Regions from separate parts of the Nonomuraea monospora genome, predicted to be linked through region 3. Evidence: riboswitches for the same ligand, from Rfam matches in the RefSeq annotation. Region 3 holds a riboswitch; each other region holds the start of a gene.

The links. A riboswitch is a leader RNA that binds a small molecule or an ion and turns the genes downstream of it on or off. The one in region 3 is predicted to bind cyclic di-AMP.
Region 1: it holds a riboswitch for cyclic di-AMP, as region 3 does, so the genes downstream of both, ABD331_RS49840 (hypothetical protein) here and ABD331_RS09105 (coiled-coil domain-containing protein) in region 3, are expected to answer to the same signal.
Region 2: it holds a riboswitch for cyclic di-AMP, as region 3 does, so the genes downstream of both, ABD331_RS32930 (C40 family peptidase) here and ABD331_RS09105 (coiled-coil domain-containing protein) in region 3, are expected to answer to the same signal.
Region 4: it holds a riboswitch for cyclic di-AMP, as region 3 does, so the genes downstream of both, ABD331_RS23115 (CHAP domain-containing protein) here and ABD331_RS09105 (coiled-coil domain-containing protein) in region 3, are expected to answer to the same signal.

What each region holds. Positions count from the first base shown of each region.
Region 1 covers NZ_BAAAQX010000042.1:79,920-84,917, reverse strand. The annotation lists gene ABD331_RS49850 (hypothetical protein) at 1-173, shown strand, start outside; gene ABD331_RS49845 (alpha/beta fold hydrolase) at 262-1,101, opposite strand; gene ABD331_RS49840 (hypothetical protein) at 1,368-2,084, opposite strand; cyclic di-AMP (ydaO/yuaA leader) riboswitch at 2,269-2,404, opposite strand; gene ABD331_RS49835 (DUF5302 domain-containing protein) at 2,570-2,770, opposite strand; gene ABD331_RS49830 (class I SAM-dependent methyltransferase) at 2,839-3,060, opposite strand; gene ABD331_RS49825 (rod shape-determining protein) at 3,343-4,317, shown strand; gene ABD331_RS49820 (VOC family protein) at 4,343-4,855, shown strand; gene ABD331_RS49815 (STAS domain-containing protein) at 4,961-4,998, opposite strand, start outside.
Region 2 covers NZ_BAAAQX010000019.1:202,988-207,985, reverse strand. The annotation lists gene ABD331_RS32940 (M48 family metallopeptidase) at 1-1,197, opposite strand, end outside; gene ABD331_RS32935 (gluzincin family metallopeptidase) at 1,209-2,066, opposite strand; gene ABD331_RS32930 (C40 family peptidase) at 2,166-2,690, opposite strand; cyclic di-AMP (ydaO/yuaA leader) riboswitch at 2,764-2,927, opposite strand; gene ABD331_RS32925 (C40 family peptidase) at 3,350-4,303, opposite strand; gene ABD331_RS32920 (NYN domain-containing protein) at 4,409-4,998, opposite strand, start outside.
Region 3 covers NZ_BAAAQX010000004.1:15,818-20,815, forward strand. The annotation lists gene ABD331_RS60910 (50S ribosomal protein bL37) at 1-19, opposite strand, end outside; gene ABD331_RS09095 (DeoR/GlpR family DNA-binding transcription regulator) at 214-993, shown strand; gene galT (galactose-1-phosphate uridylyltransferase) at 990-2,066, shown strand; cyclic di-AMP (ydaO/yuaA leader) riboswitch at 2,137-2,280, shown strand; gene ABD331_RS09105 (coiled-coil domain-containing protein) at 2,286-3,245, shown strand; gene ABD331_RS09110 (alpha/beta hydrolase family protein) at 3,242-4,396, opposite strand; gene ABD331_RS09115 (S41 family peptidase) at 4,414-4,998, opposite strand, start outside.
Region 4 covers NZ_BAAAQX010000011.1:185,467-190,464, reverse strand. The annotation lists gene ABD331_RS23120 (alpha/beta fold hydrolase) at 1-452, shown strand, start outside; gene ABD331_RS23115 (CHAP domain-containing protein) at 544-1,257, opposite strand; cyclic di-AMP (ydaO/yuaA leader) riboswitch at 1,270-1,406, opposite strand; gene ABD331_RS23110 (Gfo/Idh/MocA family protein) at 1,524-2,477, opposite strand; gene ABD331_RS23105 (aldo/keto reductase) at 2,565-3,386, opposite strand; gene ABD331_RS23100 (hypothetical protein) at 3,485-4,429, shown strand; gene ABD331_RS23095 (DUF6716 putative glycosyltransferase) at 4,432-4,998, shown strand, end outside.

The DNA of each region.
Region 1 (4,998 bases), on a different contig from region 3:
ACAGCATCGAGGACATCCTGATCACGCTGACCAACCAGTACCACATCATCCGGCCGATCACCGGCCGCAGCGGCAAGGGCCTGTTCCTGTACCTGGCGCTCGACCGTAATCGGTCCAATCTGGCGATGGCCCGCCACCAACTCCGGGGCATCGAGGAGAAGCTGGAGGTCTGACGCCCGTTCCGGTGGCCCGGCTCCGCGAGGAGCGGGCCACCGGCGGGGGCTCTACGGCGGTGCCAGACCGCCGGCCACCGACGCGGGCTCAGGCCGACGTCAGCTTGGTGATCTCCGCGACGAAGCTCGGCCAGAGCTCGCGCGGCAGGTCGTGCCCCATCCCCGGGTACGTCACCAGCCGCGCCCCCGGGATGGCCGCGGCCGTGGCCTGCCCGCCCACCAGCGGCACGAGCGGATCCGCCTCCCCGTGCAGCACCAGCGCGGGCACCTTGACCTGGGCGAGCGCCGCCGTGCGGTCACCCGAGCCCATGATCGCGGCGAGCTGCCTGGCCGTGCCCGCCGGGTCGAAGCAGCGGTCGTACGCCAGCGCCGCCAGCGCCTTGATCCGCTCCTGGTCCAGCTCGTAGCCCGGCGACCCGATGGTCGACCAGGTGCGCACCGCCTGCTCCAGCACCGCCTCACGGCCCTGGGGCGGCCTGCCCATCAGGATCGCGGCGGCGGCCTCCGTGGGCGGGGCGATGGACGGGCCGGGCGTGGACATGATCGAGGTCAGGGTCAGCACCCGCTCGGGGTGCCGGATCGCCAGCGTCTGGGCGATCATCCCGCCCATCGAGGCGCCCACGATGTGGGCCGCCGTCCAGCCGAGCACGTCCATGAGGGCCGCGGTGTCGTCGGCCAGGTCGTCCAGCAGGTAGGGCGGCGCCGCTCCCATCGCGGGGGCGCCGTGCTCGTGCAGGTGCGTGGACAGGCCGGCGTCGCGGTTGTCGAAGCGTACGACGTGGTGTCCCTGCTCGGCGAGGAGCTCGCAGAGCGTCTCGTCCCACTGGATGAGCTGGGCGCCGAGCCCCATGATGAGGAGCAGGGGACGCCCGGCCGGTGAGCCGAAGCTCTCGTAGGCGATGTCGATGCCGTTGGCGGCTGCGCGCATGGTCACGACCACCAGAATGTCATTCTGGTGGCCGCCGCGTAAAGGTGTCCGCATTCCGGGAGCGCGCACTGGGGTCGGCGCGCGTCCGGATCAGTGCGCGTCGAGGTCAGCGCAGGTCGGGATCCGCACACGCCGGGATCTGCGCGCGTCGGGATCCGCGCAGGTCGGGATCCGCGCGCGTCGGGATCCGCGCAGGTCGGGATCCGCGCGCGTCGGGATCCGCGCGCGTCGGGATCCGCGCGCGTCGGGATCCGCGCAGGTCGGGGTCAGCGTACGAGGAGGGCGCGGAGGCGTTCTCCGCCGAGGATCAGGCCGCCGCCCGCCATGGACAGCACGCCCGCCGTCAGCGCGCCACCGACCAGGCCCGACTCCTTCGGCTCGCCCACGGGCGCGTTGAGGAGCTGGCCGCCGGCGGAGGAGGACTCCTCCTCGGGCCGCGGCGGGGTCGCGGGGTTCGTGTCGCGCTCGGCCCACGCGCCGGTGGAGAACGGCACCGGATAGTTCTTCTTGCCCACCCCGGAGCCCCACTTGGTGATGACGTAGTCGACGTCGATGTGGCCCTCGCCGCCGATCCCGTCCACGCCCAGCGTGCTGGAGTTGAACTCGCCGCCGGTCAGCTCGGCGAAGGTCTTGGCGTCGAGGTCCAGCATGATGCCGCGGTTGGACGGCGTGCCAGGCCCGCGGTCACCGACGAAGAAGGGCATCTTCTTGCCCTTGTAGACCACGTAGCCCTCGGTCAGCAGCGGCCAGCTCGGGCTGGCGGCCAGCCCCTTCTGCATCGGCTTGCCGCTGGCCGGCAGGCCCGTGTCACCGGCGCGGCCGGAGGCGTCGTCCCAGAAGTACGAGGCGGTGGTCGAGCCCTTGAGCAGGATCTTCTGGTCGGTGTCGGAGTCGGCGTGGGCGGCGGTGCCGGCGATGGTCAGCGCTCCGACGGTGGAGGCGGTGAGCACGGCGAGGGAACGCAGGCCAAAACGGGCAGACATGAAGCAGCAAAACCCTTCACTGGGGGACAGGGAGGTTGCACTCACGGAAAAGGGCGCGGCGCAGCAGAACGCCGCGAGGTCGCTACGCGGAGCGCAAGATACGAGTCTTCGGGGAAGGGGGCCGCTCAGTGGGCGGCCGGCAAGACGCGGTCCGGGGGTACGACGCGCTGATGCATGAAGTAACTTGTCCTCTCCATCACGCCTACCGGGTTAGCTGACGGGTTCGGGCGTGGAGATGCCCTACCGGCACAGGGCCGGATTCACCCCAACGGAGGTGGTTCCCCGGTTCCCGAGGGTTCGGGATTCGGCGCCAACCGGTGGTCCCTCTGGGGTAAGGACTAGGTCACCGGCTGGTAATGGCGATTACCTTAGCCACGGAATCGGACATCTGCCAACTATTCACCATGAATCGCCATAAAGATCTACCTTGTCACGGGAAGAAAAAAGGGGGCACGGCATGCCGTACCCCCGCGCGAATTTCAGCCTCAGCCGCCGCTCTTGCGCCTGAACGATCTTTTACTCGCAGCCGGGCCGTGCGCCCCGTGGATCTTTGATGGGTCGCCGCCCCTGCCACCCGCGCCCGAGCCCGCGCCCTGGTTGCGCTTGCGCTCCAGCGCCTCGCGGAACTTGCGCTTCATCTCGTCCTCGGGAGTTTCGCTGACTTCCGGCTCCGGTGTATCCGCCATGAGGACCTCCATGGTGTTGGGGACAGTTCACAGCTTCGCACGGCACCGCTTATGACGCGAAACCGGGCTCACCACGAAGTGAAGGCCAGCAACCGGAAGACCGGGTCGGGACCGCCCGAACGGCCCTGCCCGTGACCGACGAACCGCGACTCCCCGCTCAGCCGCAACCCCTGCCCGGCCGCCTCCGCGATGACCGGGCGGGCGTCGTCGAGCAGGTGCGGCAGCCAGATCGTGGTGACCGCGTCCACCGAACGGTCGCCCATCGGGAGCCTGCGCCCGTCCCCCAGCACCACCCGCACCCGTCCCGGCCATCCGCGCCATCCCGGCGGCGGCGTCCACGCCGAGCACCCGCAGCCCGCGCGCCGCCGGCTCCCCGGTCACCAGCCCCGTGCCGCAGGCGACGTCCACCAGCGCGCCGGACGGCTCAGGCACCAGGCCGCGCACCGCCTCCGCCGCCGCCCCGGGTCTCGTCGTACCGCCCGGCCTCCAGGTCGTAGTCGATCACACCAGGTAAAGGGGATCCGCTCCGTTCCTGGTGTTGTGTTGAGACGGGTGCGGACATAGATCCGGGGATGAGACTCCTCGGTCGTGACCTGGCGATGGATCTTGGGGCGGCGAGCACGCGGATCTACGTCAAACGCAAGGGAATCGTGCTCGACGAGCCCTCCGTCGTGATGTGCGACGGCCTCACCGGCAAGATCGTCGGGTTCGGCGCGGAAGCCGTCGCCGAGACCGGCGGGCGCACGCACTGGCCCGTCAGCGGCGGGCTGCCCGCCGACGCCGAGCTGGCCCGCCGCATGATCCGGCACTTCCTGCGCAAGGTGCACTGGCATCCGTACGCCAGGCCGCGCCTGGTCATGGCGCTGCCCTGCGACTCCACGCCCATCGACCGCGAGGCGCTGCAGAGCATCGCGTACGAGGCGGACGCCAGGACCGTACGCCTCATTCCGCACGCGCTGGCCGCCGCGCTCGGCAGCGGGATGTCACCCGACGACCGCACCGGCCACATGGTGATCGACATCGGCCGCGACGCCGCCAGGATCGCGGTGCTGTCCGGCGAGTCCGTGGTGGCGACCGGCTCCGTGCCGTACGGCGGGCAGGCCGTCAACAGGGCGATCGTCCGGTTCGTCGAACGCGAGCACGGGCTGCAGCTCGACGACCGCGAGGCCGAGACGGCCAAGCGGCACGCGCACGACGGCGAGGTCATGGTGCGGGCCCGCGACCCCGAGACCGGCCGCGAACGCGAGCTGACGCTGCCCGTCCAGCACATCTTCGAGGCCACCGGGCAGCCGGTCGAGTCGATCGCGCGGGCCGCCATGGAGACCGTGGAACGCTGCCCCGCCGAGCTGGCCGCCGACCTCGGCGAGCGCGGCGCGGTGCTGGTCGGCGGCGGCGCGTTGCTACGCGGGCTGGGGCGGCGGCTGCGGGAGACGTTGTGCATGCCCGTGCGCAGGGCCGAGCGGCCGGTGGAGTGTGTCGCGCTGGGGCTGGGGCGGTGCGTGGACGAGCTGGGACTGATCGGGAGGCTCCGTGGCGGCCGTACGTGACCGCACATCCATAGGAGGCAAGCGCATGACCGTCCGCGGCATCGACCACGTCGGGGTGACCGTGCCCGATCTCGACACGGCCACCGAGTTCTTCGCCCGCGCGTTCGGCGCCGAGGTGCTCTACGACACCCTCCCCCGCGCGCAGGGCCCCAAGGGCGGCTGGGCGACCGAGCGGCGGCTCGGGGTGCCGCAGGGCACGGCGGAGGTCGCGGTGCGCATGCTCCGCCTGCCCAGCGGGCCCGGCATCGAGCTGTTCGAGTTCAGCGGGCCGCGGCAGGGCGGGGCCGCGTTGCCGTGCGACCTGGGGTGGCAGCACGTCGCCCTGTACGTGGACGACCTCGACGAGGCGTTGCGGCAGGTCATGGAGGCGGGCGGGGTGCGACTGTCGGAGCCGGTGCCGCTGCCGGGGCCCGAGTCGGGCGAGCGCAACCGGTTCGCCTACTGCCGGACGCCCTGGGGCGGGACGGTCGAACTCCTGACTTATCCGGACGCTCAGCCGTACGAGAAGGAGACCGACCAGCGCCGCTGGCGCCCGTGACGGACGGCTGACTCACCTGCCGCGGCGAGACTGCGGCGGGTCAGCATTGCGGGCGGCCGGGACGGTGGCGGGTCGGTGTGGTCGGGGGCCGGGAGGGCGGCGGGTTCACGGGCACACGTGCAGGCCGGGGGCCTGTTCCCAGC
Region 2 (4,998 bases), on a different contig from region 3:
CGACCGCGGATCGGCGATCGAGGCGATCCCGGTGCGCCGCCGCAGCGGCCTGATGAGCAGGAACAGCGCGATCGCGCCGAAGCCCGCGCCCAGCGCGCCGACCAGCGTGCCGTACAGCACGTCGTCGTGCTTGGCGTGCCCCAGCTCGTGCGCCACGACCAGCTCGACCTCCCGCTGCGGAGCCTGCAGCAGTGTGTCGTAGACGACGATGCGGCGCGTGGCGCCGAAGCCCGACACGTACGCGTTGAGCGCCGTCGTGCGCCGCGAGGCGTCGGCGACCAGCACGTCCTCGACCGGAACGCCGTCACGCTCGGCCATCTCCAGCAGGTTCGTGCGCAGCGGCCCCTCCCGCATGGAGGAGAAGTCGTTGAACAGCGGCTCGAACACCACCGGATACACGAACGACGTCACCACCGTCAGCGCGAACGCGCCCACCGCGGCCGGGATCCACCAGCGCCGCACCTTGCGCGCCAGCGCCACCAGGGCCAGCAGCATGACGCAGAGCAGCACCGCCTCCACGCCGAGGTTCTTCAGCCGGTCGCCCGCCCAGGCGGCCCAGTCCTGCGTGGACAGGCCGAAGTCGCGCAGGATCGTCTCGACCCAGATGCCGAGCGGCCACCTGACCAGCTCGACCAGCGCGGTGATCACCAGCGTGCCGAGGACGACCCGCACCCACCACGGGCCCTTCAGCCTGCCCAGCACCCTGGCGCTGAACGGGGTGGCGACCAGGATGCCCGCGATGATGATCGTGAGGGCCAGCGCGATGTAGCTCGGCAGGGTGGTGGCCGCGTCGAACGCCCGCGCCCTGGCGAGCTGGGCGGCGCTGAAGTCGCGCGCCGGGTCGGGCGGGCCGCCGGACAGGACCTGCCAAGGGGTGCTGAACGCGGTCACGGCCAGGATCACCAGGCCCAGGAGGATCAGCGCGATGGCCGCCGGGCGCGTGGACGCGGCGTCCTCCGATTCCGCCGCCTCCGCCCGGCGCTCGCCCCCGGCCCCGCCTGCCGACGCGACCGTCTCCGGTGCCACCGGCTCCGGGGAGAACGCCGTCTCCGATGCCGCCGCCGTCTCCCGGGGACCGGCGCGCTCGCCGCCTGCCGCGTCCTCGTCCGGATGGCCGGCCGCGCAGACGGCGGCCATCGCCCCGTCCGTCACCTCCTCTTCCCGTGTCGCGTCGCCGATGTCTTCTCGATCGCTCATCTGCCTCCCCTTCACCCGAGCTGATCCCGCACGTACGCGCGCCACCGTGCCGTCAGTATGGCGACGGAGAGCCCCAGCGAGGCGAGCGCCTGATCGACGCCTCTGGCCCGGGCCGCACGGTAGAGCCACACCAGGGTCCCCTCACCGAAGCGGTCAGCGAGGAAGCGACACGCCAGCCAGGCCTCCTGGTACGCCCGGGCGAGCCGGTCCGGGTCGCGCCCGTCCGCCGCGAAAGCCGCAGGTCCGGGCAAAGCGTTCGGCAGCCGTCCGGCGCGCACCTCGGCGGCCAGTTCGGCGGCGGCGGTCTTCACGGGCAGTCCGGCGTCGCGGTAGCCGACGTAGTCGGCGAAACCCTCGTACAGCCAGACGGGCAGCCCTTCCGTGCCGGCCACGACGTGGGTCAGCTCGTGGGTCAGCACCACGTCCCTGCCGATGCGGCTGAGCGTGGCGAACGCCTCCGGCACGACGATCACGCGCCCGCCGTCGGCCACGGCGGCCAGCCCGTCGAGCCGTGCGGCCCCGGCCAGGCGGGCGGCGTCGCGATCCGACTCCGGCAGGACGATCAGGGGGCGTACGGGCCTGCCGAGCACGGCCGAGACCCGCGCGCCCGCGGCGTCGGCCCCGCGCGCCAGCTCGTCGAGCGGTTCGCGCCGGGCGGTTGCAGGGGCCACGACGTTTGCAGGGGCCGCGACGGTTGCGGGGGCCACGACGGTGGCGCGGCCTCCGCGGCTGACGGCCGTGCGCCGCCCCGGCCACAGGTCGCGCAGCTCGGGAGGGAGGATGGGGGCGTCCGGCAGCGGGGTGGCGGCGGCGGGAACGAGGAGCAGGAGGCCCGCCACCACGGCTCGCCGGCTCACCTGCTCGAACACGATGCCCGATCGTAGTGCCCCTGCCCGCGTGCGGGCGCCGGACGTGCGAGAGCCCCGTCCGAATCCAGGAAATACTCCAAGAATCCGGACGGGGCTTCTTCACATGCCGGGACGAACTGCGCCGACGAAGGACGATCGGCGCCATCCGCTCAGCTTGTCGATGCGTACCCGTTCACCTGTCCGCGGCGAGTGGATCATTTTGCCCTTGCCGACGTACATGCCCACGTGGCCGAGCCCGCTGAAGAACATCAGGTCACCGGGCTTCAGGTTGCGCCAGGAGACCTTCTGTCTGGTGCGGGCGAACTGGCTGCTCGCCACGCGCGGGAGCTTGACGCCGGCCTTCTTCCAGGCGAACTGGACGAGACCGGAGCAGTCAAACGAACCAGGCCCTGTGCCTCCGTACCGGTACGGGTCACCGATCTGGTTCTTGGCCACGGCGACGGCCTTGCGGGCCTTCGCTTTCTGCCGGGCGAGCTTGGCGGCCTTTAGCTGGGCCGTCGTGGCCTTCTGGGACGTCTTGGCGGTGGTTCGCGCCTTCACCGTCGTCAGAGTGGCCGCTTCGCTCGTCGTCTCCGCCTGAGCCGTTGGGGCATGGAGGATCAGACCTCCGGCCGTCACGGTCATCGTGAGTGCTACGCCACTCAGGGCAAGGCGGGACAGGCGGGGGTTCTGCAGGGGATTAGACAGGATTGCTCCTTGTGTCTTCCACGAACGCCTACCGGGTTAGCTGACGGATTCGGGCGTGGAAGTCGCCCTACGGCGCGATGGGCGCGCCGATTCACCCCTGATCCCTTGGGGAATTGGGATCGCTGGGTCCCCGGCTCCGTGCTCCTGGCTGCACGGATTCGGCAGGCCGCGTGCCCCGATCGAATGATGTGGGGATGCTCGGGGGAGCGGCCGGCGGATCTTTATCTGTCTCACATCGGGAGGGACCGATGCGGGTTCGCGGCGACATGGCTTGTGCACCGCGACGACGCCAGAAGGTACGCCGAAAGGTCAAGGATCGGCAAAGGGTGAGTCAGGTTGTAAAGATCAGATAGGGAGGTCAGTCAAGACGGAAACCCCTGCTGGAACACCAGGTTCTGTTACCATAATGTGACCCTGCTCACACTTCCGGATCGGCCTGGTTGTCAGGCGTCAATTGTCACCTAAGTCACATTTGACACGGTTTAAACGTGAGCCACGCCACTGGGAGCGCTCCCGCGCATGGAAAAGCCATCTACGATGCCGAATCGTAGATGGCCGGAAATGCGCGCGAGAGCAGGCCGAAACGGGCTCCGCGACTACGGGCGGATGGCTCCGACCAGGGAACGGCCGTAGGCGGAGAGCTTGACGACCTTGACGACGTCGCCGGTCTGCGGCGCGTGGACGATCTGCCCGTTACCCGCGTAGATGCTGACGTGTCCGAGCCCTTCACTGAAGATCAGGTCGCCGGGCTGCAGCGCGTCGAGCGACACCTTGCGGCTGGCCCCCCACGCCCACTGCTGCCACGTCGTCCGCGGCAGCGAGACTCCCGCCGCCGCCCAGGCCGCCTGCGTCAGGCCGGAGCAGTCGAAGCCGCGCGGCCCCGTTCCGCCGTAGATGTACGGCTTGCCCACCTGCGCGTACGCGAACCGCAGCGCCGCGGCGGCGCTGCCGGAGGCCGACCCGGTGTACTTGATGCCCGTGCTGTTGGGGTTGCCGGGGTTGTACGCACCCAGCTTGTCCAGCAGCTTCTTCTGCTGGGCGATCAGCTTGCGGATCTCGGCGCGCTCCTTCTCGACGGAGTCGCGCTCCTTCTCCGCGTCGTCCAGCGCCACCTCGGCCTTGTCGCGCTCGACCTTCAGCCCCTTGTTCTCACGGTCGAAGGCGGCCAGCTTCTCGGCGCGCTCCTGCGAGAGCTGCCCGGCGACCGCCCAGCCCGAGAGCATGGCGTTGGGGTCGTTGCTGTTGAAGAGGCCGGGCCAGGAGGTGACGTCCTCACCGAGCTTGTAACTCTCGACGGCCATCCCGATGACCTGCGCGCGCAGGTCCGCGACCGTCTCCAGCTTGCGCTTGTAGCTGTCGTTCAGCTTGGTGTAGGTGCTCTTGGCCTTCTTGTAGCGCTCGTTGGCCGTGTTGAAGCGATCGACGACCTTGTCGGCCTTGTCGTTGAGCTTCTCCAGCTTGGCCTTGGCCTGCGCCAAGGTGGGACGAGGATCAGCGAGAGCGGCCCCCGTCGGGGACAGCACCAGCCCGAACGCGAGACCCGCGGCCATCGGCACCCGGCCAAACCTCACTGTATCGCCTCCCAGGGATTACACCTGGGGCGAAATAGTACAGAAGTGGCAGGCGGGGTAGCACCAAACCTACCAATTCGTAATTTATGCGCGGCCTAGCCTGCGCAGCAGCAAACCAGACGGAACGGGTCTGGCGCCCATCCGCCTGACGGACTCGGCCACCTCGCGGTCGGACGACACCACCGCGATGGCCCTGCCGGGCGGCTCGGCGCGGACGAGCTGCCTGATGAGGTCGTCGGCGATCTCCCCCGGCGCGCTGAACAGCACCCGCACCCCGCGCGGCGCGACCACCTGCACGGGCGCGTTGAGCTCCGCGCCGTCGAACACCACGGTCACCTCGACCCTGGTCTGCGCCACCAGCCCGCCCAGCGAGGTCATCAGCCGGGTGCGCTGGTCGGCGAGGGTGAGGGAACCGTAGCCGGTCTTGGTGACGTTGTAGCCGTCGATGATCAGATGCACCTGCGGCAGCGCGAGGAGCTGGTCGAGCAACTGCGGGTCGTCGTCGGCCAGGGCCCGCGCGGGCACGCCGCGCACGTTCGGCCGCTCGCCGGTGACGGCCGCGACCGAGTCTGCGGGGCGGCTGATGGTGGTGGGCAGGGCCAGCTCGCGGCGCAGCCCCGCCGAGGCGTCCTGGAGGGCGTCGAGCAGCACCCGGATGCGGGCGTCCTCGATGC
Region 3 (4,998 bases):
TACGTGCCCGCCTGGCCATAAGCTCGCCTCCGGTCGAGGTCTCCGGTGAGTCCCGGCCGAGTCTCCGGTGAGTTCCCGGTGAGTCTCTGCTGAGTGATCGGTGAGCCCTCACCGTCCCCCGTCGCGCTGACCAGCGCAAGCGTTCCCGCGCTAACTAACATTCCCCAACAATTCCGTGTCATAATTTGGTGGAATCTGTTGGAAGGAGCGGGCGTGCTCGCACAGCAGCGTCAGCAGGCGATTCTCGAACGCGTGCGCAGCAACGGTGGCGTCCGGGTCGCCGACCTCGTCCGCGAGCTGGGCGTCTCCGACATGACCATCCGCCGCGACCTCGAGGTACTGGCCGAGCGCGGGCTGCTGGAGAAGGTGCACGGAGGCGCGACCGCGCTCGGCCCAGGCTCCACCGAGGAGCCCGGCTTCACCGCCAAGTCCGCCCGCCAGCAGCAGGAGAAAGAGGCGATCGCGCGGCACGCCGCCACGCTGGTGCGTCCCGGCACGGCCGTGGCGCTGTCGGCGGGCACCACCACGTGGGCGCTGGCCCGCCACCTGATCGGCGTGCCCGAGCTGACCGTGATCACGAACTCGATCCCGGTGGCCGACGTCTTCCACCGCAACCCGCGCGCCGACCGCACGGTGGTGCTGACGGGTGGCGTGCGCACGCCGTCCGACGCGCTGGTGGGCCCCGTCGCCGTGGCCGCGATCCGCCGCCTGCACGTGGACACGCTGTTCCTGGGCGTGCACGGGATGAGCGTGCGCGCCGGCTTCACCACTCCCAACCTGCTGGAGTCCGAGACCGACAGGGAGCTGGTGACGGCCGCGACCCGGCTGGTCGTCCCGGCCGACCACACGAAGTGGAACACGGTCGGCATCAGCACCATCGCCGAGCTGAGTGAGGCCGACGTGGTCATCAGCGACGCGGGGCTGCCGGAGGACGCACGCACCGAGCTGGCCGAACGGGCCGGAGAACTGATCATCGCGGAGGGCACCCCTTGAAGCGCACCATCACCCATCTGGCCGACGGTCGGGAGCTGATCTACTTCGACCGGCGCGACGACGCCGACAGGAGCGCGATCGACCGGCGGACGCTCGACCCCCGGCCGGTGGCCTCCGAGCTGCGCTACGACCCGCTGACGGAGGAGTGGATCGCGATGGCCGGGCACCGGCAGACGCGCACGTTCCTGCCGACCGGCGGCACGGCCGAGTGCCCGCTGTGCCCGTCGTCCGACACGCGTTCGACGGAGATCCCGGCCTACGACTACGACGTGGTGGTGTTCGAGAACCGGTTTCCGTCCTTCTCCACCAATTTCGGGGCCTACGGGGAGCCGGGCGGCCTGAGCGAGGTCCGTCCTGGCGTGGGCAGGTGTGAGGTGGTGTGCTTCACCTCCGATCACGACTCCTCCTTCTCCAAGCTGTCCGACTCGCAGGTGGAGCTGGTCATGGAGGCGTGGGCCGACAGGACGGCGGAGCTGTCCCAGATCGAGGGCGTGGAGCAGGTGTTCTGCTTCGAGAACCGGGGTGAGGAGATCGGCATCACGCTGGCCCACCCGCACGGCCAGATCTACGCCTACCCCTACGTCACGCCCAGGACCAAGCTGCAGCTCGCCGCCGCCGGCCGCTACACCGGGGGCAACCTGTTCGCCGACGTGCTGGCCGCCGAGCGGGAGGCGGGCACGCGGGTGGTGGCGGGCAACGAGCTGTGGACGGCGTTCGTGCCGGCCGCCGCGCGCTGGCCGTTCGAGGTGCACCTCTACCCGAACCGGCGGGTGCCCGACCTGGCGGCGCTGACCGAGGAGGAGCGGGCGGCGTTCGCGCCGCTGTACACCTCGGTGCTGCGCGCGTTCGACGGGCTGTTCGGCCTGGTGATGCCGTACATCGCGGCCTGGCACCAGGCGCCGGTGCGGCAGGGCAGGGAGCTGGGCTACCTGCACATGGAGCTGTTCAGCATCAGGCGGGCGGCGAACAAGCTCAAGTTCCTGGCCGGCTCGGAGTCGGCGATGGGCGCGTTCGTGAACGACGTGCTGCCGGAGGAGGCGGCCCGCCTGATTCGATCACAGATTGATCACTAATAGATTTCTACTTAAGGTCGCATGACTCGTGATCTACCACTAATATCCCCATATGCACCGGCCGTAACGGCCCGGTAGCAGGCCTAATCCCGGGCGAGGCGCCCGGGAGCCGGGGACCCAAACCGCACCTGGGGTGAATCCGCTACGGCGGTAGGGAAGCGCACTCCCATGCCCGAACCCGTCAGCTAACCCGGCCGGCAGAGGGAGAGGAACATCTACGTGGCGGCTTCGTCCCCCGCGATCCTGGCCATCGGCCTCTTCACCGCCACCGCCGTCGCCCTGTCGGCCACCCCCGCGGCAGCCGCGGCGCCCAAGCCGTCGGAAGCCGAGCTCCGCGCCCAGCTCAAGCAGCTCAACAGCAAGGTCGACAAGCTGATCGAGCAGTACAACCTCAAGCGCGTCGAGCTGGCCGAGGCGCAGGACGCCGCCAAGGCCGCCGCGGCCAAGGCGTCCACCGCGGAGCAGACGCTGGCCGCCGCCGAGCAGCGGGTCGCCGACATCGCCCGCCTGCGCTACCAGAACGGCGACCCCTCCGCGCTGCCCGGTTTCATGCTCCCCACGGACGCCGGCACCGCGGCGCTGCTCGAACAGCTCACCGCCGAGCAGCAGGCGCTCGTCGCGACCGTGGCCAAGGCCCGCGACGACAAGAAGAAGGCCAGCCAGGAGGCCGCCGCGCTGACCACCAAGATCAAGGCGGACGCGGCCAAGGTGGAGGAGCAGCGCGACGAGGCCGAGGACGTCATCGACGACATCAAGGACAAGCTCCAGGATCTCGTCCCCGTCGCGACGGGCCGCAACTCCAACGGCACCTGGGCGCCCCAGCTGCCCACCGGCTCCGACAACATCACCGCCCGCACCCGGCTGATGAAGGCGCAGGTGGCGAAGAACTTCTCGCTGCCGTTCACGGTCGGCTGCTTCCGCTCCGGCTCCAGCGGCGAGCACCCGCTGGGCCGGGCCTGCGACTTCATGATGAGCACGGGCGGCTCGATGCCCTCGGCCGCGAACAACGCGCTCGGCGACCGCATCGCGGCCTGGGCGATCCAGAACAAGGACAAGCTGGGCGTCAAGTACGTGATCTGGAAGCAGCGCATCAACCAGGGCTCAGGCTGGCGCGCGATGTCCGACCGTGGCAGCGTCACCGAGAACCACTTCGACCACGTGCACATCTCGATGAACTAAGAGGCGGCGCACGCCGACGGACAGAGCTTGGCCTCGGGGTAACGCGGTGACGGCTCGTCCAGGATCGGCTGCCGCAGCCCCTTCAGGTGCCGGTCGAGGAAGGCCGCCACGTACGTGCGGGTCAGCTCGGCGGCGCGCTCACCGGACAGCGTTCCGCTGACGGGCGTGACGCCGAGCGCGCCCTGCAGCAGCGGCCCGTCGGTGAAGGACTGGTGCTCCGCGCCTGTCAGCACGATCCACCGCTTCCACCCGGTCAGCAGCTTCCAGTCGCGCTCCCACGACAGGTCCCGGCCGCCGGGCACGTGCTGCGGCGTGCCCAGGAACAGGAACGGCCGCGAGAGCCCGCTCTTCGGGATGCGGGCGTAGGTGGTGCCGTCCATGTCGATGCCCGCGCGGATCCGCGGGTCGGCCAGCATGGACGCGACGCTGCTCGCCCCGCCGATCGACTGGCCGACCATGGCGATCTTGCCGCGGTCGAGCACTCCGGCGCCGTCCCACTTCGCCGGCAACCGGTCGAGCACGAACGACACGTCCGCCGCCCTGCCGCCGACGACGCCCGGACCGAAGCCAGGGTCGGCGTCGCTGTCGCACGCCAGGCACTCCGCGACCGTGCCGTCGGCCAGGGTGGTGGCGTAGCTCTCGTAGGGGTGGTCGACGCCGGCCACGACGTACCCGCGGCTGGCCAGGTCCTCGGCCAGCGACGTGAGCGTGCTCACCGGCTTGGTGAAGCCGGGCGAGAGCACCACCAGCGGCAGCCCGCGCCCGGCAGGCTCGGCGTCCGCGACGGCGTTCGTGCCTGTCTTGCTGAGCGTGTCGTCCGGCACCGCCGCGCTCCTGAGCCGCTTCACCATGAGCTGCGACTCCTTCGGCGACATGTACGGTGCCCGCCGCCCGTCCCGCTGCTCGGTCGGGTACCAGAGGGTGACCTTGAGCTGCCTGGCGTCGGCGTCCAGGTTCCACGGGTCGGGCCTGGAGGTGTCCGTCAGGTGCAGGACGGTCGTGCCGACGGCGTGCTCGCCGGTGGGGGCGGGCAGCGTGGCGGGGCCGGACGGCGGGGGCGACACGGCGGCGGGCCGGGGCGGGGCGGGCGCGGTGCAGGCGGATGCCGCCAGGACGGTCAGCCCGGCGAGCGCCACCGCAACAGGTCTCATGTGGCGATCCGTTCTCTTCACTTGCGCAGCAGGGTCAGGGCCTGGGCCAGGGCGGCGTCGCGCCCGGCGGCGGCGTCGCGCGGGGTCGGCGGCACGTGGTGGTCGGGCGCGACGCCGATCCTGTCGACCACCTCGCGGTTCGGGCCGAGGTGGTGCTTGGCGGGGAAGCTCAGCACGGTGTTGTCGGCCAGCAGGTACGGCTGCGCAGGCCCGGAGATGACGCCGGCCGTCCTGGTGCCGACCAGCCGCCCGATCCGCAGGTCCTTGACGGCGGAGCTGACGTGCTCGCACGCCGAGGCGCAGCTCCGGTCGATCAGCACCGCCAGCGGCAGCCCGACCAGCTCCACGGTGTCGTCGGTGCGGAAGGCCTCGCAGGCGCCGTCGGCGGCGCACTGGTAGCCGGTGACCTTGCCGTGGACGAACCCGCTCACCAGCCGCACCGCCTCGTTGGGGATGCCGCCGCCGTTGCCGCGCAGGTCCAGCACGACGCCGTTGAGCGTCCTGCCGGTACGCAGCCTGGCGATGGCGGCGAGGGCCCGCTTGGCCGAGTCGGAGGCGAAGCCGGACACCCGGACGTAGGCGATGCCGCCGTCCAGCAGCTT
Region 4 (4,998 bases), on a different contig from region 3:
GCGCGGCCAGGGACTTCGTCGCGCTGCGGCCGGAGATCCCGGGCGCCGAGCAGGCGATCCGCGACCTGCTCACCCTGGACGGCACGCGCGGCCAGTACGAGACGGGCGTGCCCGACCCCGCCGTGGTAGCCCCGGACGGCTGGATACTCGACCAGTACTTCCTCGACCTGCCGGGCCGGAAGGAGGCGCAGGTCGCGCTGGCCTTCGACTATCACACGAACGTGGAGCGGTACGAGGCGTGGCAGGCGTGGCTGCGCTCGCACACCCCGCCGACGCTCATCGCGTGGGGCCGTGACGACCCGTTCTTCCCCGAGCCGGGGGCCCGCGCCTACCTGTGTGACGTGCCGGGGGCCGAGCTGCACCTGTTCGACACGGGGCACTTCGCGCTGGAGACGCACCTGGCGGAGATCGCGCCGCTCATCGCCGGCTTCCTCGACCGGGTGTGGTCCTGAACTAGCCAGGAAATGCGAGAGCGCGCGCCCCCCGGAGGGGACGCGCGCTGATCGCACTACGGCAAGGGGCAGGAAGCCTGGAACGTTCCGGTCAGCCGGCGTACTGCGGGTACCCGTACCCCACGACCTGCGACTTCGGCCGGACACGCTCTTCGACCTTGCCGTTGCCGGTGTTGCCCTCGACCGTCGAGATGGTGCCGTTCTGGTTGTCCTTGACGACGAACCCGACGTGCTGGATGTCGCTCAGGCTCTTGCCGCCGTCCCAGGCGAAGAACACGACGGCGCCGGGCTTGGCGGTGGTGCCCCAGCGGTGGTTGGCGGCGAACCACTTGGCGTGGGCGACGGTGTAGGCGTCCCAGCCGACCTGCGGGCGGGCGCCGGTCTGCTCGCCGACCCAGGAGACGAACATCGAGCACCAGGCGGCGTTCAGGTACGCGGAGCGGCTGCCGCCGTCGCGGGCGACGGTCTCGCCGGCGCGCTGGGAGCCGGCGTACCACTGCTGGAACTTGGTGCCGCCGCCGTAGGAGTTCTCGGAGGTGCCGACCTGGGCCTTGGCCATGGCCAGGACCTGGTCAGCGGTGACGGTGATCTTGGTCTCGGTGCGGTCGTTGTCCGCCGCGCCGGCCTTGTGGGCGGCGAGGGCGGTGGCGGGGTGCTTGGCGGCGGTGGCCGCGGCGACGCCCGTGGCGGTGTCGGCGTTGGCCGTCATGGCGTTCGCGCCGAGGGCGGAGGCGATGACGGTGACGCCGAGGGCGGCGCGGGCGATGTTGCTCTTCGACACAGCGTTGATACGGTTCATGGCCATCGAGGGAGGTGCTCCTTGCTTCCATGCCGCTTACCGGGTTAGCTGACGGGCTCGGGCGTGGAAGCTGCCCTACGGCACCGGAGTGCCGATTCGCCCCAAAGACATGGGTCCCCGGTTCCGCGCGGAGGCGGATTCAGCGGTCGCAGGACGATCCTGCGATGTTTCGTGCGATGGTCAGACATAGCCGGACAAACCGGACTTATGTCCCGAGATGCCCCATAAGGTAATACATGAGGCAAGAGGATTACAAATCCATAAAAGCTCAGCTAGGCAATCTGCCTGCGAGCGTCGGCCAGAAGCCCCATCATGGCAAGGGATTCGTCAAGAGGCATGATCGAGGATTCGGTCCTGCCTTCGGCCGTGGCGGCGCGGACTTCACGTAGCTCTCCGGCATATCCGTTGTCCGCCGGATCGAGCACATGCTCTTCCGGCTCCATGGAGGGCCCGGTGAGAACGATCCGCTGCGGAGCCCAGAACGGCGCCGGGATGTCCGCCCGCATCTGAGTACCTACAACACAGGCGGTGTTCGGGTAATTCCCGAGCAATGAGGCGGCCACGAGAGCGTGTCGGCCGCCGGGGTAGAGCAATGCCCCGGCCGCCTCCGCGTCCACCCCGCTGGGGGCCAGGGATCCGGTGATGCGCAGGTCAGCGGGCATGCCCAGGATGAGCTGGGCCAGCCCGAACGGGTAGATCCCCAGATCGAGCAGGGCGCCGCCGCCCAGCTCCGGAGCCCACAGCCGGTGGGCGGGGTCGTAGGGCGCGGCGAAGCCGAACGTGGCCTGCACCGAGCGGAGCGCGCCGAAGCGCGGATCGTCCGCGATGAGCCGGATGAGCGGGTTGAACCGCATCCACATGGCCTCCATCAGGAACACGCCCGCCTCGCGCGCCAGGCGCACCATCTTCTCCGCGTCGTCCACGGTGGCGGCCAGCGGCTTCTCGCAGAGCACGGCTTTACCTGCGGCGATGGCCGGCTCGGCGACCTCCAGGTGCTGCGCGTGCGGGGTGGCCACGTAGATCGCGTCCACCCCCGGGTCGGCGCACAACTGCTCGTAGGAGCCGTACGCCGACTCCGCCCCCAGCGTGGCGGCCAGGGCCTGCGCCCTGGCCAGGCTCCGTGAGCCGACGGCGGCCACCCGCATGCGGGGCTCCGCCGCGATGGCGGCCCCCACGGTACGGGCGATACCGCCGGTGGCCGCAATTCCCCAAGTGAAATCTCGCACGTCGGCGATGTTATAGGGCGGGTAAAGGAAGGGTTATGGGGGGATATGTAATTAAGGGCGCGGCGTCACAAATGTCACGCCCGTCACTCAGGTCATGTTGAACGTGTCGGGATCCGGCCCCAGTCGCTGTCCTTTGTTCAGCGCGCCGATGGCCGACATGTCCTCGGTGTCGAGGATGAAGTCGAACACGTCGATGTTCTCCTTGATCCGCGCGGGCGTGACGGATTTCGGGATCACCACGTTGCCGAGCTGCAGGTGCCAGCGCAGCACGATCTGCGCGGGCGTCTTGCCGTACTTGCCCGACAGCACCGCCAGCGCGGGGTCGGCGAGCAGCCCCTGGCCCTGCCCGAGCGGGCTCCAGGCCTCGGTGAGGATGCCGTTGGCCTCGTGGAAGGCGCGCATCTCGCGCTGCTGCAGGTACGGGTGGAGCTCGATCTGGTTGAGCGCGGGCGTGATGCCGGTCTCCTCCATGAGCCGGGTGAGCGTCTGCACCGTGAAGTTGGAGACCCCGATGGCCCTGGCCCGGCCGTCACGGTAGATCTTCTCCATCGCCTTCCACGCCTGCACGTACTTGTCCTGCTGCGGCACCGGCCAGTGGATCAGGAACAGGTCGACGTGGTCGAGGCCCAGCCTGGTGAGGCTCTCGTCGAAGGCGGCCTCGGCGCGGCCGTGGTCGCCGTTCCACAGCTTGGTGGTCACGAACACCTTCTCGCGCGGCAGCCCGCTCCCGCGCACGGCCCGCCCGACGCCCTCCTCGTTGCCGTAGGCGGCGGCGGTGTCGACGTGCCGGTAGCCGGTCTCGAGCGCGGTGGAGACGGCCTTCTCCGCCTCGTCGGCCGGGACCTGCCAGACCCCGTAGCCGAGCTGCGGGATCTGCACGCCGTCAGTGTTGAGCATGAGCGAATTCATACCCTCCATTGTTCACGCCGCGTTTCTGAGGGCTTAAGGCGGTGGGGCTAGCTTGAAGCGGTCGTTAACGGGCCATCACCCCGCTGGGAGGGCAACGAGTGGTCGAACAGGCGTCGGCCTGGGTGGAGTCCCCGCTCCAGATGCTGTGCGCCGTCGAGGCCCACCACGCCGGGCTTCTCGGCCCCCGGACGGCTGTCGTGCCGCGGGCGGGCCTGCGGCCGCTGAAGGCCACGCGGCGCGAGCTGCGCTCCCTGGGGCTGCCCGACGGCCTGGTGCTGGCCGAGCCGCGCGAGCGCATGCCCAGGCGCGTGCAGGCCGTCGGGGACGCCTTCTCCGGCAAGGTGCAGCTGCGCTGGCTCACCTCCCGGCCGGGCCGCATCGTCATCGTGGACGACGGGCTGGCCACGCTGCGGCTGCTCGAACTGCTCGCCGCGGGCCCGTACCGGCCGCTGCTGCGCGCCCGCGCCGACCCCACCAGGCTGCGCGCCACCCTCGGCCTGGCCGCCGCGCTGCGGCTGCGGCTCAGCAAGGTGTCGGTCTTCACCGCACTGAACGTGGACGACAAGCTGGCGGAGGCCGTCCGCCGGGCAGGCGTCGACCTCGTCCGCCACGACTTCGCCTGGCTGCGCTCCCAGCCGCCGAGCAGCCAGGGCCCCGCCGAGCGCACGGTCGTGCTGGGCACCTCCCTGGTCCGCAACGGGCTCGTGCACCGCGACCACTACCTGCGCTGGCTGACCGACCTGGCCGCGCGCGAGCCGCTGGCCTACTACCCGCACCGCCGCGAGGACCCCGTGGACGTCGCCCTGATCCGGGAGCGTCCCGGCATCACCGTCCACGACGCCGGCGTGCCCGCCGAGCTGACGCTGCGCGGCCTGGACGCCGGCCAGCGCGTGCTCAGCCTCCCCTCCACGGCGATCACCTCGCTGCGGGTGCTGCTCAGCCCGCGCGGCGTCGCCGTGGAGCCCGTGGACGTTCCCGATGACTGGTGGACCAGCAGGGCGGCCCCCGCCCTGCGATCGCATTTGACCGGAGTGTCCAGTTGAAAGTGTTGGCGGTCGCCGACTCCGACTCGTATCTGAAATGGGCGGCCTGCCTGCTCGGTGACCTGCCCGCGGGCTGCGTGACCGAGCTGGTCGTGGTGCGCACGCCGATCGCCCCGTCCGCGGAGCAGATCGCCGCGGCGGTGAACGGCAGGGCGGGCGATCCGCCGCCCGTGCTGTCGGCGCGCTCGGTGCGCAGGCTGGCCGAGCGGAGCCAGCCCGACGTGATCCTGGTGGCCTGCACGGGGCCGGTGGTGGACGTGCTGGTGGCCGAGGTGCTCGACGGGCTGCGGCCCCGGCCGGTGTTCGTCAGCGGGCTGCCGGGCATCTCGGTGCCGGCGACGGAGAAGGCGTGGATCTTCCGCAGCGGCTGCGACCTGTTCGTGGTGCACAGCGAGCGGGAGGTGGCCGAGTTCTCGCAGATCGCGGCCAGGCTCGGCGGGGGAGGGGCGGTCGGCCTGGCCCGGCTGCCGTTCCTGCGGCCCGAGCTGACGGGCGCGGGCGGCAACCGGGTGGTGTTCGCCACGCAGGCCAAGGTGCCGCGCGAGCGCGAGCAGCGCGAGCGCATCCTG